2 regions of the Marinomonas primoryensis genome follow, and region 2 is predicted to be linked to the other one. Evidence: predicted binding sites of a transcription regulator. Region 2 holds the regulator's gene; the other holds the start of a gene.
The links. Region 2 encodes LexA, which represses DNA repair genes until DNA is damaged. Its sites were predicted from a motif close to TACTGTNTANNTANACAGTA; they were not measured.

Region 1: umuD (translesion error-prone DNA polymerase V autoproteolytic subunit) is a predicted target of LexA. The motif match lies at 1,929-1,948, and genes of this name have one in related genera.

The regions. Positions count from the first base shown of each region.
Region 1 is NZ_CP054301.1:2,341,156-2,351,310, reverse strand. Features, by position in the region: gene MP3633_RS10880 (KilA-N domain-containing protein) at 37-609, shown strand; gene MP3633_RS10875 (hypothetical protein) at 751-1,050, shown strand; gene MP3633_RS10870 (hypothetical protein) at 1,101-1,634, shown strand; gene umuD (translesion error-prone DNA polymerase V autoproteolytic subunit) at 1,963-2,409, shown strand; gene umuC (translesion error-prone DNA polymerase V subunit UmuC) at 2,409-3,680, shown strand; gene MP3633_RS10855 (transposase) at 3,809-4,111, shown strand; gene MP3633_RS10850 (MipA/OmpV family protein) at 4,274-5,014, opposite strand; gene MP3633_RS10845 (sterol desaturase family protein) at 5,185-6,048, opposite strand; gene MP3633_RS10840 (hypothetical protein) at 6,048-6,227, opposite strand; gene MP3633_RS10835 (TetR/AcrR family transcriptional regulator) at 6,330-6,941, shown strand; gene MP3633_RS10830 (Lrp/AsnC family transcriptional regulator) at 7,038-7,469, opposite strand; gene ctlX (citrulline utilization hydrolase CtlX) at 7,642-8,562, shown strand; gene MP3633_RS10820 (methionine-R-sulfoxide reductase) at 8,640-9,008, opposite strand; gene MP3633_RS10815 (GFA family protein) at 9,165-9,566, opposite strand; gene MP3633_RS10810 (dienelactone hydrolase family protein) at 9,821-10,155, shown strand, end outside.
Region 2 is NZ_CP054301.1:2,006,862-2,017,016, reverse strand. Features, by position in the region: gene MP3633_RS09250 (DEAD/DEAH box helicase) at 1-12, opposite strand, end outside; gene dinG (ATP-dependent DNA helicase DinG) at 121-2,244, opposite strand; gene lexA (transcriptional repressor LexA) at 2,314-2,934, shown strand; gene MP3633_RS09235 (hypothetical protein) at 2,994-3,260, opposite strand; gene MP3633_RS09230 (DUF6586 family protein) at 3,263-3,730, opposite strand; gene topA (type I DNA topoisomerase) at 3,727-6,357, opposite strand; gene MP3633_RS09220 (DNA topoisomerase I) at 6,548-7,300, shown strand; gene MP3633_RS09215 (hypothetical protein) at 7,342-7,830, opposite strand; gene MP3633_RS09210 (universal stress protein) at 7,893-8,327, shown strand; gene cysS (cysteine--tRNA ligase) at 8,394-9,776, opposite strand; gene MP3633_RS09200 (glutamine--tRNA ligase/YqeY domain fusion protein) at 9,781-10,155, opposite strand, start outside.

The DNA.
Region 1 (10,155 bases), 330 kb from region 2:
TTTAGGTGGTCTAACTTAGACCGTAGGAGGCCATAGATGGCTCATTTAATTATCTCTTCAAAAGACATCCGCACACTCGACGGATTGTATTCCCTTAATGATCTTCATAAAGCCGCTGGCTCAGAGTCGCGTCATTTACCAGCACAATTCCTAAGAAACCAACAAACCAAAGAGTTAATAGCTGAAATTGAAAACTATGCTAATTCGCATAGTTTAGCTGTTAATACAAATCAGGGTAGAAGTGGTGGCACTTGGGTGTGCAAAGAACTGGTGTACGCTTACGCCATGTGGATCAGCCCCAAGTTCAACCTGCAAGTCATCCGCGCCTTCGACCAAGCCCAACCAGAGCAACCGCAAGAACCCATCCAACAAGGCTTATCCGCCACCATCCAAGACGACGAAAAACTCAAACTCATTAACGACATCGCCCAATCCTTGGGAATAACAGAAAGCATTGTCGTCGTCCCCGCCGCCGATATAATGAATATGGTCGAAACCATCCGCAAATACCAAATCGCCGTTGATCAGCTTCAAACTAACCCACTACGGATCGATGAAACCATCGAGCGCGTCAAAAACACCACTGGCCGGCACTTCGGGGAAGGTTAGAACAGGGAAGGAACAGAAAAGGGGGGAGCTTCAAAAACTTATAAATTTACTATAAATTATTGTCACGCTTCATTTTTTATGCAAAATACTTACATCACACTGACTGTGATGATTTAAGTATATTAACTTTAAGGATGAGTAATGAATAAAATATTCTGCGTCTTGATTCTAGGGGCTTTTCTAGCTGGTTGTGCATCAATTCCAAAGCAGACGGTTGATCAAAAAGTTACTAAATATGAGCAGCAATGTCTCCCTCTAATGAATACAATAATTGAAGAAAAACTAAGTCGTGCTGAAAACACTAGTACCCGTGAAAAATGGGAAGAAGTGATTTTGGGTGATTATAGAACCGCTAAAAATACTAGTAATAGCGAGTCAGTAAGAAATGAAGCAATTGGAAGTGCTATTTTGAATTGTATGGTGCAAGAGAGATTACGTTAGTAGCAGACCTCATTAAAACTATTGTGAAAGTTTGATAAAAGGAAAAATCAATGCATAAAATAATGTTGAGAATAGTCGCCTGCTCTTTGCTGGTAGTTGGACTGGTTGGTTGTAGTACTACTCCAATGATTAAGACAACGGATCAGCTATATATTGAAAATATTTCTCTTACGCTAACCGAGTCAGTAACACCAGACATTGAGTATTATTCACAAGAAGAAATGCAAAAAATCTTCGAAGATGTACTGACAAAACGCTTAAAAGAAGAAAATCTATTAACATTGGATAACACCCAAAATTCGTTGAGTATTGAAATAACATACCGTAGACAATTTGCTGGCGATGGTACCCCGTTTCCTTCTGACTCTCTTCGTGGTCCTCGCATTGGTTATACAATCATCGTTAAAGATGGAAGTAAGGTTCTAACTAAAGAAAATCAATTCGGTTTGGAATATGTTGGGAATATGTTAATGAAATTGAAGATCGCCAGTTACACAATGAGAGAAAAATCTGATGAAGATGCGCTTATTAAAGGTGTGGCAGCAATGATCGCAGAAGATATTGAAGACTTAGAGAAACAGTAGAGTTTTTGTAAAAACTTACCAAATCATTCTCACCAAAAAGGCGATCCAAAGATCGTTTTTTTAAACCACCTTCGGGTGGTTTTTTTTCGTCTGAACTAAACATATTCATCATAAAACATCTGTGATTTGCTGCCAACAGGCCGCCATTGAGTTGATCAAGCGCTTTGCTTTAGCCCAATAAATGATATTTGGGGCCAGATGAAAAACTCTCTTTGGCCTCTCATTTCTGGTCGCAAAATCGGAAATCCTTCCTCTTACAAAAATTCACTTGGTCATTCACGCTGCTTAAAACTATACTGTATATCCATACAGTATTTTGGTGTTTGTTATGCGTGTGACTTATCTTGGTGTTTCAGAGTCGGCGGCGTTTATCGCGGCTAACAGTGTGCGAATCCCTTTGTATGTGGATTCCGTGTCGGCGGGGTTTCCTTCTCCTGCTCAGGACTTTGTTGAAAAATCCTTAGACTTAAATGAGTTCTGTGTCGCTCACCCAGCGGCGACGTTTTACGTGCGCGCTCAAGGGGATTCGATGATCGATGCGGGCATACATTCGGGTGATGTTTTGGTGGTGGATCGCTCGTTAACGGCACGTCACGGAGACATTGTGATCGCCTGCATTCATGGGGAAATGACCGTAAAAACTTTAGAGCTTAAGCCCAATGTGTTGCTTCGCCCGAAGAACAAAGCCTATAAAGCCATTCATATTACCGAAGAGTCCGAGTTGGAAATTTTCGGTGTGGTCACGGGCGTGGTTCGTAAGTACGAGCGCGGTTGATGAAGACGGTCTTTGCGCTTATTGATTGCAATAATTTTTACGCCAGCTGCGAGAAGTTGTTTCGGCCAGATTTGAAGCATACACCCGTTGTGGTGTTGTCGAATAATGACGGCTGTGTGGTGGCTCGATCCAAGGAGGCAAAGGCGCTGGGGCTGAAAATGGGCGTGCCGCTGTTTCAGGTTCAGGACGAGATAAGAAAACACGGCATTGTGTGCTTTTCGTCGAATTATGCCCTGTATGCGGATTTGTCGAATCGCGTGATGACCATCATTGAACAAGAGGCGCCTCGGGTGGAAGTGTATTCCATCGATGAGGCGTTCATGGATTTAACCGGTGTTGATCATGTGGTGGATTTGCTGACCTTTGGCAAGCAGGTGAAAGCGAAGGTAGATCAATGGACGGGCATTACCGTGGGTGTGGGCATTGCACCAACTAAAACGCTGGCAAAGTTGGCCAATAATGCGGCGAAGAAGTATCCGGCGACAGGGTCGGTGGTGGATTTGATGGATTCCGATCGGCAAAAACGCTTGCTGGCGTTGGTTGATGTGAGTGACGTGTGGGGCGTTGGTCGTCGTACCACGGAGAAGTTACGATCGAGGGGCATTCATACGGCGCTGGATCTTTCTAATGCCGACCCGAAAACCATTCGAAGTGAGTTTTCTGTGGTGATGGAGCGAACCGTTCGAGAGTTGAATGGGGTGTCGTGTTTGGATTTGGAATGCGTCAGGCCAACGAAACAACAGATTATTTGCAGTCGGTCATTTGGTCATAAGGTGACAGACAAGCAAGAACTTCGGGAAGCGATCGCTAAATACACAACTAGAGCGGCCGAAAAACTCCGCGGGGAAAAACGCCTGTGCCGTGTGGTGAGCGTGTTCATTCGTACCAGTCCCTTTATTCCAAACGAACCGCAATACGCGAGAACCCTATCGGCAGAACTGCCCAACCCAACCGACGACACGCGAGATTTACTAGACGTAGCCGATGTGATGTTTCACCAACTCTGGCGTGCAGGTTTCCGCTATATGAAGGCTGGTGTGATGTTGGCTGACTTCTATGAACACGGCGCCTTTCAGCAAGACTTATTCCGATTAGACAGCACAAAACTCAACTCAAAAGCCCTAATGACCGTCGTGGATCAAATCAACCACAGCGGCCTCGGCAACGTCTTCTTCGCCTCGCAAGGTGTATCGCCACAGTGGACGATGAAACGAGAGCATTTGTCGCCCGCTTATACGACCAAGTGGAGTGATCTACGAAACGTGTATTGAAGGCATAAGATATTTTGGGTCAGAGCAAAATTAAATCTACTCCCTAGAAAATTCCTCTTGGTGCTATCCTTTTCTATATTAAAGTATGAGAGAAAGGAGCCTCCATGCCACGTCGCCCAAGAGTTTAAATTCCAGATTATGCCGAGCACATTATTCAGCGCGGTAATAACCGCCAGCCTATTTTTTTTGCCTGCGATGAAGGCATTAAAGCCTATGCTTATTGGCTTCGTGAATACGCTGAAAAGTTTGAAGTATCGATACATGCTTGGGTGTTTATGACCAACCATGTTCATTTATTGTGTACACCCAGCAACACGTTCGATATTTCAATTATACCTATCAGCGTACTGGCATCTTATGGGAAGGGCGTTTTTAATACAGGTGATATTGAGGCTGCCAACCGAACCGCAAAGAATAATGTATGGATATAGATTCGCTAATACCAGCTTGAGATGGTTTTTTGATGCGGGTCCGCGCAGTCTGAACTCAAACAAAAAACGATACTCCTACTGAAGACTATGAATAAAATAGGGCCAGAGTAAAGCTAAACTGGCCCTTCAAAAAACTAGAGGTATTATTCAATTTCCAAGGTTTTAAAAGGTATATATCAATATAACTTCAACGGCCGTTTTAGTATTTTTTGTAACGATGGGACTCGCTTCTACATTATCGCTAAAGCGAATGTGCGTAAGGTCGGTTGAAAGCGTGAATTTTTCCGATAAAGGTTTGATCATGCTTATTCCATACGTTGTATAGTGAGTGCTTTTAGAGGTGTGTGTAGCGATAGCGCCGCTAGTGCGAGTAGACTCGGCAAAAGAAACGGAATATAAGTGCTGACTTAATTTTTCACTATTGTACGTATAGCCAATAGAGCCTATTAAAGTATAAGAACCTTGGTAAAGAGGTATGCTAATCAATGAATTAGCAGAGAAACCATCAGATTCTCCTGATAAGTCTTGCTCTAGTTCAATTTTGAGAATCCCTAATTCAATGGTAGATTTAGCGGTTAAGCCTCCTTTACGTTCATCTAGCTTTTTAATGTTGTTGTCATCTGAATTACTAGGATCAAAAAAAGATTCGTTGTAGTTTAGAGAAAAATCTATTTCTTTTGAAGCATGGTAGCCAATGGATGTTCCTTGGAGGAAAAAACTATCGCTGTCATAAGAAAGAAAAGGAAGGCTTTCTACACCACGATCAACCCCCTTATAAATTGAAGTTGAGTAATTGGTAAAAAAGCCTAATTCAAAGTTGCTTGAATGATTTTGGGCTAAACAAGAGCTTGTTGAAAAGATGGCTAATAACACTAAAATAATTTTATACGTGTGTTCATACATAACGATACTCCATTACCTTCGTATGATTTTTTGGTCTGAGCAACATATCGCCACTGACTAACGAAGGTTTTTCTGTGCAACAGGCTTCATACATCATTTGAAAGATCAGATGCGTTAGGCGCTTAGGACTTGAATTCGGGGGGAAAGGGCGGTTCTTAATAGCGTTTGGGTTAATCTCCACGGTCTTTTGGCTTCCAGCCAGGTCGATAAAACAGGAAGCCAACGGCATCACTTAATTTCTTAGTCTTCAGAATGTCTTTGATGATCTTCCAACATTCATAAAAATTAATAACCAGTGGATTCCAAGAACTAATAGGTGTCGTAATGCCGTATACAACTTTTTCTTGTTCTGATTTATACGTGCCAAATAGGCGATCCCATATGATTAAAATGCCGCCGTAATTTTTGTCGTGATATGGCTTGTTAGATCCATGGTGTACTCTATGGACAGACGGTGTATTAAAAACCCGATCCACCCACCCCAGTTTTCCAATTTTTTCTGTATGGATCCAAGTCTGATAAAGAACAACAATAGACAATGCGATGAAGGTTTGGATTGCACTGAATCCTATTAATATCATTGGCACAAAAAACAGCCACTCTACCATGCCCTCTACCCAAGCAAGGCGAAGTCCAGTCGTTAAGTTAAACTCAGGTGAAGAGTGGTGAACGCTATGATACGACCATAAAACACGCACTTGGTGTTCACATCGATGCATCCAATAATAGGTAAAATCAGCCATCAAAATGGCCATGATCCAGCTCCACCATGCTGTTGAAATAGTAAAAAAGGCGTAGGTTTGGGCGATGAATAATCCTAGAATAAAAACGAGTCCAAAAAGTGTTCGATCTAGTAAGTGGTTAGCAATAGCAATGATGAAATTCGCAGTGGTTTCTTTTAAACTTACCCGTTTTTTTATAGAAAAATCCCACAGTGTTTCCGCTATGATTAGAAGAAGAAAACCAAGTCCGATTGCTTCTAATACGCCGAGTACATCTGCAAACGCTTCAAATTGTTTGTCGATATAGTTCATTACTTTTCCACCTTATCTGTATTTTCTTCTGGTAAGAAATATAGAAACCAAAGGAGCCAGCAAAGATTGAGTAAATCCAGTGCGCTGCCTGTGCCCTGAAAGTAGCTAAGAACCTCTGGAAGCTTGTATAGCCCAATGCTCCCGAGAAATCCTAACCACCAATGTTTTTGCATAATCATAGCCATTACCTTATTATTAAAAATGAACAAGAAAATGAATGAACGTACGTTCGTTGTAATTTTAAACATGACTATGCTGATAAATCAAGTTAGAGTCAATATATGAAAAAAATACTGAATAAAAATCTCAGCCGAGATGAATCTACTCGAAAACGACGTGAGTTAATTCTAGAGACCGCGATAGAGTGCTTTGTGCTTAAGGGTTTTCATCAGACGAGTATTCGAGACATTGCTAACAGTGCTTCTATTAGCCTTGGCGGTCTTTATAACCATTTTGATAGTAAAGACGCTCTTATCTCTGAGATAGCGGTTCTTGAAGCGGTTGAACTCGAAAAGTTTGAAATGATACTCGCAAAATATAATGATCCTCTGGTCGCGATAGAAAAATTTTCTAGCGAATATTTGCACTATATTCAACAGCAACCCAACGCGACTTTGACCGTTGAAATAACGGCTGAAGCGATACGAAATCCTATTATTGCGGAAGGCTTTATTGCGAACAGAAAAAAAATGTCAGAATCTATATCAAGCGTTTTATCCAAGGGAATTGAGCTCAAACAGTTCGACCCTAAAATGAACACTAAAGAGGTTGCTGAACTTATCATCGATTTAGTAGAAGGGTTGGGATTAAGGTCTGCTTTTTTAGGTAAAAAAACCAGTAAAGTATCCAGAGCATCCTTACAATACATGATTAAAAAATGCTTAAGTATCTAAGGATTATACTTTAAAGGCTTTAGATAAAGGTTTTATTGTTTGCTTATGACGTAATGTTTTTTTCACTTACTTAGTGAAGCGGAGCGTTGCACTACACTACATGCTTGAAAGTAATAAACTGGTTTCGCTGTTCAATATGCCATCCACTTCTCTTACTCGACGCAGCACTCGATCAAACTCACCCAAGCTAGTGGTTTGTAATTCTGCCACTAAGTCCCAAGCGCCATTGGTTGTATGTAAGGTCACTAACTCGGGAATACCACGCAGTTTTTTGATGACTTGTGAGGTGGATTTCCCTGCGACTTCGATCATCATCATGGCGCGCACGGTTTCTTTTTCCACTTCTTGATGCACTCGTACGGTAAAGCCTAATATCACGCCGCTGGAAATCAGTCGATCAAGACGATTCTGCACCGTCGCTCGGGAAACTTTGAGTGTTTGTGCTAGATAAGAAATCGAGGCGCGGCCATCTTTTCGTAATTCGGCGATCAAGGCGCTGTCGAGAGAGTCATAAATATAAGGGGTCATTATTACCACTGAGACAAGATGGAATTACAAACGTGATTTAACAATTAGACAAGTGTGACTTATCAATATGTAATAAAACGTATCGAATTTTATAAGTAACTGACATTTTAAACAACACTAGCACTCTTTAATATGAGCATCTACTCCACTGACGCGATGAGAGATGTGTTGCATGATAAATAGCTTTGTTCATTCCCAGCCACCAGAAGCCATTGTGATGGTTCGGCCCCATTACTTTGTTTCAAACCCTGAAACCATGGCTGACAACGCTTTTCAGCGAACAATTCATACAGAGTCTGCTTCAGAATCCGCTTATGACGAAGTGACTCGAGCGGTGGATATATTAGAAGCAGAAGGCGTGACGGTGCATGTGTTTGAAGACACAAGCAACGCAACACCAGATTCTGTGTTTCCTAACAATTGGTTTTCTACGCATCATCACGGCACCTTGGTGAAATACCCAATGTACGCCCCCAATCGCCGTCAAGAATACCGCCAAGACATCATGGATTATTTAACAGAAGAATATGATTATTCTCACATAGTCGACCTGCGTGATGCGGCCAACCAGCACGAATTTTTAGAAGGTACAGGGTCCATTGTGTTTGATCATCGCAATAAGGTCGCGTACGCCGCGGCGTCGAAACGCACTCACGAACGTTTGTTTTATTCGCTGTGTGAATCAATTGGTTTTCAAGGCGTGTTGTTCGATGCGGCGGATGAAAACGGCATTCCTGTGTATCACAGCAATGTTTTGATGTGCATTAGCAGTCAGTTTGTCATGATCGGCATGGACATGGTGGCGCCAAAAGATCGCGGAAGGCTTTATTCGTTATTTGAGCAGGGTGGTTTGACTGTGATCGAATTAAGCCATCAACAAATACGAAATTTTTGTGGTAACGCGATTGAGTTAAAAGGGAAAGCAGGGTGTTTATTGGCATTGTCTTTAACGGCATTTCATGCGCTAACAGATTCGCAAAAAACCATTATTCAGCAATCAAATATATTGCTGCCATTGGCGGTATCTACTATTGAGTCGGCTGGTGGTTCGGTGCGTTGTATGATTGCAGGTATTCATCGCCGAATAGAGTAAAGTTTGCTAGAAAAAGGGTAAGAATTACCACAGGTAACGTGCGGTATCTGGCTTGCACGCTACCCTAATGGCGGGAGTTAAGCGTTGCTTTTGAATTTCATGGAAATGGAATTCACACAATGGCGGATGTTGTTTTCCGTGAGTCTTTCGCCTTCAAATACATGACCAAGATGGCCTTCGCAATTCGCGCAAACGATCTCAACACGACGACCATCTGCATCTGGAACACGCTTGACGGCGTCTTTGATTTCATCGTCAAAACTTGGCCAGCCGCAATGGGAAACAAATTTATGTTCAGAGGTATAAAGTGGCGCGTCACACTGGCGGCAAACGTATAAACCGCCTTCCATTGTGTCTGTGTGTTCTCCAGTAAATGGGCGTTCTGTGCCTTTATCAAGAATCACACTGGCTTCAGTTGGCGTCAGCTTGTTGTAGGGTTTACTCATATCAATTCACTCTCTTACCGCTGTGATGGGACTTAATTAATGTAAATTATGTCATGCCTTATCTTAGGATACTAAGACAATAAAATGAACGATGAGTTCTATTCGGTAATAAAAAAAGGAGCACTCGCTCCTTAGATTACTCGTTGAAATTGACGATCATACGACTTGTCGTTCATCGTACTGAGGCTTGTCATCGCAGATGTCATGCCATTCGGCTTTGGAGCCGACAAATATATGAGAAGAGGGCTTTCCGTCAATTTTGGTATCGAGTGTGCCTATTCTAAGGCGCAATAATTCAGGCATGTGCGGGCGACGACTATAAAGCGGTGAAGCGCATGTTTTGCAGAATACGCGGAAAACATCCGGTGTTGACTCGTATTCCGCCAGTAACTCTTTGCCTTTCAAAAGAACAAATGCCGTGGTTGGAATAGCGGCATTGGCTGCAAAGGCGGAGCCATTGGCTTTGCGGCATTTTTGACAATGACACTGCATGATGTCACCCAGTTCACCGCGTATCTCGTATTGAATGCCATTGCATAAACAGCTGCCTGATAACATAAGGTTCTCCTGATTATTGTTGTGTTTCGCGTATTTTAAGATGCGTTTCAGTCGCTAAAGTAACACTGATTGTTACGTTGTAACAACCTTGCTTTGTATGGCGTGGGTGGCAAAAATCCGTGTTTATATTGCACGTTAGCCGTGCTATTTCCGTATATTGGCTCATCCATTTGGTTTGCTTGATTTCACTAAGTTGGGCTGGTTACACTGGATGAAGACATTAGATTATCCAATAAAATTATAAGGAGCCACGTGTGAGCCAGACATTTGATTCAATATTTAAACAAGACGTTAAGCGGATTCATTATCAAATTGATGTATTAGATTCGAATAAAAGCCATATTCACGTTGTGATTTGGCCGACATTTTCCGGTTTGAGTGATTTTGAAAAAAGCGTCGCGGATCAGATCGCAGCATTTGGCTTCTCAGTGACCGCGATTGACTTATACGGCCAAGACAAGAACCCTGTGGCGCTGGATGAAAAGCGGGCAAAAATGGGTGCGTTGTTGGCAGAAGCAGAGCCTTTGCACGCGCTGCAACATCAGCTCACACAGTCTGCTTGCGATGGCATGCAGACTAAAACCATCGT
Region 2 (10,155 bases):
TTGGTTTTCCATATTGGAATCTATACGCTTCTATATTGTTTAGAGGTTAATAATTATTACAAGGAGTGTACCTAATTGGTAAGTTTTTATCACCCCTTGCTTACGGTTTGTTGTGCTTAGCTACTGATATCGATAAGGCGGTAAACTATTAATTAATTGTTTGCCGTAACGTTTTGTTCGCAAGCGTTTGTCTAAAATATGAATTTCCCCACTGTCCGTTTCGCTTCTTAGTAGCCGCCCCGTCGCTTGAACCAAGCGCAAAGAAGCATCAGGGATGGTTATTTCCATAAAGGGGTTACCGCCACGTTTTTGAATCCACTCTGCCAATGTTGCTTCGACAGGGTCATCAGGAACAGAAAAAGGAATTTTCGCGATATACACACATGTTAAATAGTCGCCAGGCAAATCCACACCCTCAGCGAAACTCGCCAACCCGAGCAACAAACTCCCCTTCCCGCTATCAATGCTCGCTCTATGCGAATCTAAAATAACGCGCTTAGATTGCTCCCCCTGCATTAGTAGTATTTCCTGTAGTCCAGCAGACAGCGACTTAGCCACCTCTTCCATCTGACGACGAGAAGAAAAAAGCACCAAACTGCCTTTTGCTATATTCACATGCTCATCTAGATAAGCAATAATTTCAGCGGTATGTTGTTCAACACGATTGGGCTCATGCTCCATATCAGGCACCACTAACAAACCATTCGTTTGAAAATCAAACGGACTTATAACACGCAAATATTCGCTTTCTTGAGGTACGCCTGAACGCATATTAAATCGATGAAATTGATTTAATGCCGTTAGCGTCGCTGACGTTACGACCGCACCAAAACACTTATCCCATAACTGCTGCCGTAATGTATTAGCCGCAAGAATAGGCGACCCTCCCAATTCAATATCCTGCTCCATGCCCTGCCCAGACAAAATCAGCCAACGAGCATTAGGCGGATAATTTTGATCATCGACTGTAGAATATAAGCGCCACAAGCCCACACTTTGCTCTAGTCGCCCGAGAATGACGCCCAATATAGGCTGCCAAGTCTCTGCCGTTTCCGATGTCACTCCCATGCCTTCATTTTGTTTGGTCTTTTTACATTCGTCTTGGATACTTTCGATGTTTTTAAACAACTTTTGATAAGACGTTTGCAGGCTGTACGCCAACTGACGAAGTTCATCCGGAACGAGACCAAATTCAAAACGATGCTGATTATTCTCTTGATCCAAGCCTAACCCTTGAATATAAGGGGCTAGACCCTGCTGTGCGTATTGGATGAAATTCACAATACTTTGTATTTGCTGCGGAACTTTTAGCAACAACTGCCCAGTAAGGCTGACATCATCTGTCAACTCCTGCTTCAAGTTGACCAAGTTTTTCTCAAGCTGACGAAGCCAAGCAATACTTTGCTGCAAACGCACTTCATGCCGAAAGTGACCTATCGCTTTATCTGGAAGATGATGACCCTCATCAAATACATAAATAGTTTCTTTTGGGGGTGTCAGTATTGCACCACCACCCAGAGACAAGTCGGCTAGCACCAAATCATGGTTCGCCACTATAACATCTGCTACTTCAATCTCGGCTCTCGCTTTAAAAAACGGACACGCAGAATAGTTAGCACAATTTCGATTTGTACACTGTTGGTGATCGGTGGTTAAGCGACGCCAATCTTGATCGCGAATAATTCCTGCCCAATTATCTTTATCGCCATCCCATTCACCTTTTCCCAAGGCGGTGTCCATTTCTTGATAAAGAGCTGTGTTTACATCATCCGAGTTAAGGTGTTGCTCAAAAAGACCAGCGAACATGTCTTCCATGGCCTGTTCTTCTGAGCTTAAAAAGCCTTCAAGGTTATTCAGACACAAATAGCGCCCTCGCCCTTTCGCCAGTGTGTATTTAAAACTCAACTCAGTATGCTCAAGTAGATCTGGCAACTCCTTATGAAGAATCTGCTCTTGTAGCGCCACCGTGGCAGTAGATATGATTAATTTAAGGCCTCGAGCTTTCGCAATAGGGATTGCAGCCAAGCAATAAGACAAAGTTTTGCCTGTGCCTGTGCCTGCCTCAATGACCGCGACATGTTTTTCATCGAGTCGCTCACCCTCACTACCTTGTTTTATATTACCCAAAGTTCGTGCGATGGCGCCTATCATTTCCCGCTGGCCAGCCCTTGGTTTATGGGACTTCGCCTCTAAAGAGGCTCGGTAAGCAAGTTGTATTTGTTTTTTTAGTTCATCTGAAAGCATTTATATCATTGAGATTAGTTAAGAATACTGTATATAATAACAGTTACTGTATAAACAACCAGATAACCTATGATTAAATTAACCAAAAGACAATCTGACGTACTAGAAACCATTCGCGAATTTATTAGTGAAACTGGTTTTCCACCAACCAGAGCTGAAATAGCTCGTCGACTTGGGTTTAAATCCCCCAATGCCGCCGAAGAACATCTAAAAGCCTTGTGTAGAAAAGGGGCTATTGAAATGCTCTCGGGCGCCTCTCGTGGGATTCGCTTAGTTAATCAAGCGTCGAACGACGAACCAGAAGACCTTGGACTGCCTATTATAGGAAAGGTCGCTGCAGGTTATCCGATTCTTGCTCAGGAAAACATTGCCTCTCACGTCAACATACCAGCAAGCATGTTTTCTCCAAAAGCAGACTATTTTCTCTCTGTTTCTGGAACAAGCATGAAAAACATTGGCATTATGGAAGGCGATCTTTTAGCTGTTCATAAAACCACCACCGTTCAAAATGGCCAAATCGTCGTTGCTCGAATAGGCGACGAAGTGACGGTAAAGCGATTTGAACAAAATGGCAGCATTGTTCGACTCATTCCAGAAAATGAAGACTTCAATGACATTATCGTCGACCTAGAAAGCGAAGAGTTTGTTATTGAAGGTCTTTCCGTCGGCGTTATCCGCCAAGGAATTTAGCGCTCAACAAAAAGGCGAAGCCATCGCTTCGCCTTTTACCTTAACTATATTCCTAAAGTTCAATGCAGTATCTTCGGTCGTAAATCTTCATCTTCAAGATATCCGGACTCTTCATCAAAATAAGTCTCCTCCGAATAAACAAAATCAATACCCGCATGAAACATGCATTTTGCCAGTTCAAAATAACGATCCTGTAAAGAAGATCTTGTGTCATCCGATATCTGCAAGGTTGCCAATGGCATTGTTTCCTCTCCGTCTTCACTGGCCGGTCTGAGCACAATATCGCCGTTATCCAGCTCAACAATTTCTAGGTAGGACTCTTTCATATTCAATACTCTGATGACTCTTCTCTAAAACGTAATACTAACTCAACTAAATTAGCCAAGTAAAAGCCAACCGAAGCGCCCGCGTCACTTCCACGTCCGATGACATTATCATCTTCAACAATAGACCTAGCAGCACAACACTCTAGCTGAACCAAGTAAGCTTGATGCAACTGAGAGCACCAAGAGTCTGAGCGAGATAACAAGCCACTCAGCTCACTTAACACGGGCACCATCATTTGCTTCGTTTCCGCTTCAGCTAATAATTTAGCGACATCCAACGACCCAGATAATGAATAGGCAGAGGAAACTTCTTTCAATAAACCATTCAGCGCACTTCTTAACTGAAAAATAGCCGAGCTTTCCAACCCTACACCCAACCACTTTTCTTCACTGTTTTGGCTTTGTTTAATAAAGCGCCTTGCCGTATCTATCTTTTGGTTCGTTAGGCTAGCAAAACTTACACTACTCATTTCTTCTTCTTACCTTCCTCGATGACCCATTTAGAACCAACGAAGTAGGCTTTCCAGCCAGTTGGCTTGCCGTCCTCTTCTGTCATCACATATTGCTCCTTAGTTTTACGGCTATAGCGAATAACAGTTGGGAGACCATCACCATCCGCCACAGGGGCTTTGGCAAAGAAATGGTATTTGGGATCTATTTGATCCATATAGGGAAGCAATTCTTTTACAAGGGGCGCGCGCGTTTCTCGTTTACGAGGGAACTGACTCGCCGCCAAAAACAAACCTGTCGCACCATCACGTAAAATATAATGATCTTCAACTTTTTGACAAGCAAGATCCGGCATTGGAACAGGGTCCATTTTGGGTGGCGCAGCCTCACCACTCTTCAATAATTTACGTGTATTTTTACACTCTTCATTGGTACATCCGAAGTACTTACCAAAGCGCCCTGTTTTTAACTGCATATCAGAAGAGCATTTATCACATTCTAGCAAAGGCCCATCGTAGCCTTTTATCTTAAATGTGCCCTGCTCTACTTCATAACCTGAGCAAGATGGGTTATTACCGCAAACATGAAGCTTGCGATGCTCATCCATCAAGTAGCTGTCCATCGCTGAACCGCAAATAGTACAGCGGTGCTTATTAATTAGAGCTTTAGATTCGCCCTCTTCGTCATCAACCGCAACAACGTCATCCCCACGAATAAGGTTAATAGTTGCCTTACAGCGCTCTTTTGGCGGTAATGCGTATCCAGAACATGACATAAATACACCAGTACTCGCTGTGCGAATCTGCATAGGTCGAGAACATGTCGGACATTCAATGTCCGTTGGTGTCGGCTCATTTAGCATCATGCCGCCATCTGGTGCTTCGGCTTTGGCCAAAACACCACTAAAGTCTTTATAGAACGCATTTAGCGTTTTAATCCAATCTTTATGACCTTCAGCAATATCATCCAGCTGCTCTTCCATTTGAGCCGTGAAGCTAAAATTCATTAACGAACCAAAGCTATCAACCAAACGCTCAGTGACAATATCACCCATTTTTTCTGCATAAAACCGACGATTTTCAACGCGAACATAACCACGATCTTGAATCGTAGAAATGATAGATGCGTACGTGGACGGACGACCAATACCACGTTTCTCTAACTCTTTTACCAAACTTGCTTCACTGAAACGTGCCACGGGCTTAGTAAAATGCTGCTCAGCTAACAGTTCGTTGAGGGATAAAAACTCCCCCTTAGCAACATCAGGCAAAATGTTGTCTTCGCCTTTTTTAACCACGGTTTGCATAGCGCGAGTATAACCATCAAAACGCAAAATACGTCCTTTGGCTTTGAACTCGTATTCGCCACTGCTTACTGTAATGGTGGTTGATGTGTATTGCGCTGGCGTCATTTGACATGCCATGAATTGGCTTCGGATCAAATCGTATAAACGATGCGAATCTTTCTCCATGCCAAGCAAATCATCAACACGCACTGTAACGTCAGAAGGTCGAATTGCCTCATGCGCTTCTTGAGCGCCTTCTTTGCTACTGTAACGAATAGGCTCTTCAGGCAAATACTTATCGCCGTAAGTGGATGAGATATAACCTCGTAAGGCCTCAACAGCATCAACACTCAGGTTTGTCGAATCGGTACGCATGTAAGTAATATAACCGCCTTCATACAAGCGCTGCGCCAACATCATGGTCTTCTTAACACCATAACCCAAACGCGTGCTAGCCGCCTGCTGAAGCGTAGAAGTAATAAATGGCGCAGACGGTTTACTACTGGTCGGTTTATCTTCACGACTGCTAACCAAGTATTTTGCGCCATTTAGACGTGCAAGGTGCTCGTCGGATTCTATTTTATTTACTGGACGGTATTCTTTGTTCTGATACTTTGCCGCTTCAAACTTAATAACTTCTTTTGATGGCGTGGCAAGTAAAGCGTCCAACTCCCAAAACTCATCAGGAATAAAAGCGCGTATTTCTTTTTCACGTTCAACAATTAAACGCACAGCAACCGACTGAACACGGCCAGCCGAAAGACCCCTTGCCACTTTCGCCCAAAGCAAAGGCGACACCATGAAACCAACAACGCGGTCTAAAAATCGACGTGCTTGTTGCGCATTAACCCGATCCAAATCTAGTTCAGATGGTGTTTCAAAAGCAGCCTTGATAGCTTTTTTGGTAATTTCGTTAAATACCACTCGCTTGTAGCGACTGTCATCACCACCAATGGCCTCACGTAGATGCCAAGCAATTGCCTCCCCCTCTCTATCCAAATCGGTTGCGAGATAGATGGTGTCAGCATTTTTCGCCAATCGCTTCAGTTCATCAACGACTTTTTCTTTGCCTGGCAAAATTTCATAGTGAGCCTTCCAGTTATTTTCTGGATCCACTCCCATTCTAGTAATTAACTGTTTCCGAGACTTGGCACTTCTGTATTCGAGCTTTTCTTCTGGACTCATTTTACGCGTCAAAGCAGCTTGTTTCGCTCGCTCCTGAGGCGTAGAGGTGGAAGTTGTACCTGAAGGCAAGTCTCGAATGTGTCCTACACTCGATTTGACTATAAAGTCATCGCCCAGATATTTGTTGATGGTTTTCGCCTTAGCAGGCGATTCCACGATAACCAGTGATTTTCCCATTGAACTGTGTAAGCCTTTTAATAAAGTAGGTCTGCAAATCCACGTTGCACGAAGTTTAATCTCTAGGGGCGCTGATATTAAGCAAACACCTTTTATATGACAAGCGATCCCTGTATTGTTTCACACATTAAATCTTGCTGAACTTAGTATTTCTTATTTAACATACTGAATTCATTGCTTAAGGACAATCATGGCTACCCTTCAAATTTTAACCATTGCTTTTTTGATCATCATTGTACTTTTGTCTGTTGTCATTGGATCACGTGCGCACCAAAAAGAAAAAGAAATTACTGAGCGACGCGTAAAACAATTACAACTGTCTAATAGGGCTGATCGTGTTGAACAACATATTCGCGGCCTAAAAGACATAAACACAGACACGATAGCCACGGATGTGCTTTATGATTTCTATCTAGACACACTTCGGGAACTTCTGCAATATTCAGATGACTCTGAAAAAATAGAAATACGTATTGCCACCGCGGAAGAGGGCCGAAATAACGAGCCTGCCGAGTATAACCCAGAGCCAGACCTTTTAAGCTTTCAAGAAAAAACCAACTACAAAGAACGCTTAACCAAACTGGCTAAAATGCTTTTATATTTGCGCCGTAAAGGCCGTATTAGTAACGCACACTACCAAGCCTGCTATGAGTATTTACGCTGGCTCAACCTCTGGATTCAACTAAATCGCCAAATGGTTCAAGCAAATAAAAACTTCTTAAGTGGCGACTTACGCGTTGCACAAACACTGTACGGCGTAATATTGTCACACATTAAATCAGACTCAATAGAGCGGCCAGAAAAGAAAATTTTAAAAACATTTGTCACCGATAGAATGAAAGAAATCTTATCTCCGAAAATTGCGGCCATGACAGAGAGCGACAATCCAGAAGAAGTATTAAGCGAACTTATTCAAAATCTAGATATCCCTAAAAACTTATAGAACAAGGAGAAAACAACGCTAGAAAACACTGCTGTATGGCCTCAATCAGAAATATTCTTCAACTCTGCCAATGAAAAAACAAAGTGGGCCAACTTCTCTAAAGCGACCTCATCACCTGCTTCATCCCAATAGAATGAAACACTCTCTGGCGTGATTTTTATCCCGATAAGCAAGGCACCATATTTTTCAAGCGCACCTCTAGACTCTGCAGACAAGGCCAATAATTCACTGGTCCACCATCCTTCAATCAAGGAATGATATTTCCATACTTCAAAAGGCAATATCCACACTTTATCAGGCAAGGAAGTAACCGGCTTTAAACGATAAAAAGAGTATGCAATCGTTTTTTCTCTATTCAATGACTTATCCCACTTGTCAGGAAGGTCAATTGATGTAAGCTGAACAGTAAGTCCAAGCTTTCGGGCATGCATACGTAAAGCCATGCGTTGCCGCTCTTTTTTGGGTGGCATAATCCATAACGCTGACCCCATTAAAGATAATGTAATGAAAATAACAATGAAAGCCGTCATATTAAATGTTTCTCAATTATTGAACTAAAATAAACAAAACGAGCCAATTTTGGAGGTATTCTATGCTGTATAACAGAATTTTACTTGCTGTTGACCTAACCGATGAGAGCATCAAAGTCGCAAACAAAGCCGTTGCTCTGTGTAAAGCAACCGGTGCAGAACTTACCATACTTCACGTCATTGAATCGCTTAATTACGCCTATGGCGGCGATGTACCCATTGATATCACAGACATACAAGCTCAATTACAAGAAACCGCCAAAGAGCGCATCTCGATTCTAGAAGCGCAACTGGACATATCTGTTCAAGAAAGCTGTATCACGCAAGGCGGTATAGAAAGCGAAATACACCGTATTGCAGAAGAAAAGAAAGTCGATTTAATCGTTGTGGGGAGCCACGGCCGCCACGGTCTTGCCTTATTACTTGGCTCAACCGCAAATGGCGTACTGCACGGAGCACCTTGTGATGTGCTAGCCGTAAAAGTAGCCAAAGACTAGCCAATTAAAACAAAGATAATTTAAAAGGCGATGTAAATACATCGCCTTTTAAACATTTCAAACAGCCTAGCTTCGCGTCCAAGTCGTTCCTTCTCGACTATCAAGAAGCTCAATGCCTTGACCCGCCAACTCATCTCGTATTTCATCACTACGGGCAAAGTTTTTATCTTTGCGAACTTGCGCTCTCTCATCGATTAAAGCCTGTATTGCCGCTTCATCCAGCCCTTCTGACACCGTACTGTTCTGTAGGAAGAACTCAGGCTCTTGATACAATAAACCAAGCACGCCAGCCAAAGAGCGAAGCTCCGCTGCCAATGCGGACGCCTTAGTACTGTCTTCCGTTTTGGCCTTGTTGAGCTCGCGAACCAATTCAAATAAGACAGACACAGCGACCGCCGTATTGAAGTCGTCTTTCATTGCCGCTTCAAAGCGCTCAGTAAAGTCGCTAGGAGAAAAACTCTCATCGACATCCTGATGGCGTAGTGCGGTGTAAAGACGCTCCAACGCAACCTTAGCCTCAAGCAAGCTCTGATCTGAATAGTCAATGGCGCTACGATACTGGCTAGACACCATAAGATAGCGAACCACCTCAGGGTTAAATTTCGCCAACACATCACGTACAGTGAAAAAATTGCCCAGTGATTTGGACATTTTTTCGTTATTGACGCGAACCGCGCCACAATGCATCCAGTAATTAACATAATCCTTGCCCGTTGCGGCTTCAGATTGTGCAATTTCATTTTCATGATGTGGAAACTTAAGATCCGGGCCACCACCATGAATATCGAAATGACTGCCAAGGCAGTTTGTCGACATGGCCGAACACTCAATATGCCAACCAGGACGCCCTTCACCCCAAGGCGAAGACCAAGACACCTCTCCTACTTTCGTTTGCTTCCACAATACGAAATCCGCAGGATGTTCTTTAGCAACTTCAACATCAACACGAGCACCGGCCAACATGTCATCTAGCTTGCGGTTATTTAACTTTCCATAACCTTCAAACTTGGTGGTTCGATAATAAACATCACCAGAAACCCCTTGATACGCAAAATCCTTATCGATCAGGATTTGAATCATATCAATGATCTCTTGCATGAACTCCGTCGCTTTTGGCTCACGATCAGGCATTTTATTGCCTAAACGCAGTTCATCTTCACGCTGTGCCGCAATCATTCGCTCAGTCAACAACTGAGTGGATTCATTATTCTCTTCCGCACGCTTGATGATTTTATCGTCAACGTCGGTAATATTTCGCACATAATTCAATTCGTAACCTAGGTGACGAATGAAGCGTGAAATAATGTCAAAGGAAATCATCGCACGAGCATGACCAATGTGGCAAAAATCGTAGACAGTGTTGCCACAAACATACATACCAACCTTGCCTTCCTCGATTGGTTTGAAAATTTCTTTCTTCCCACTTAGGGTGTTGTAAATCTTCAACATGCGCTTAATTTCCTTTTGCTTCAATTTTTGCCCAAGAGTCACGCAAGGTGACTGTACGATTAAACACCACACCGTCTTCTTTCAAATCACGGCAGAAATACCCTTCTCGTTCGAACTGAAATCCTTGACCCTTTTCAGACTGCAACAATGACGGTTCAGCTTTGGCAATAGTCACCATCGTTAACGATTCTGGATTAATGAAATCCAAGAAGGTTTTATCTTCATAGTTTGCATCAGGCAATTCATTCACGAACAAGCGATCGTAAAGATTAACGGTAGCATCAACAGCATGCTTCGCGCTTACCCAATGAATCACACCTTTTGGCTTGTAGCCTTCAGGGTTCACACCCAATGTACTCTCATCATAACGGCAACGTAA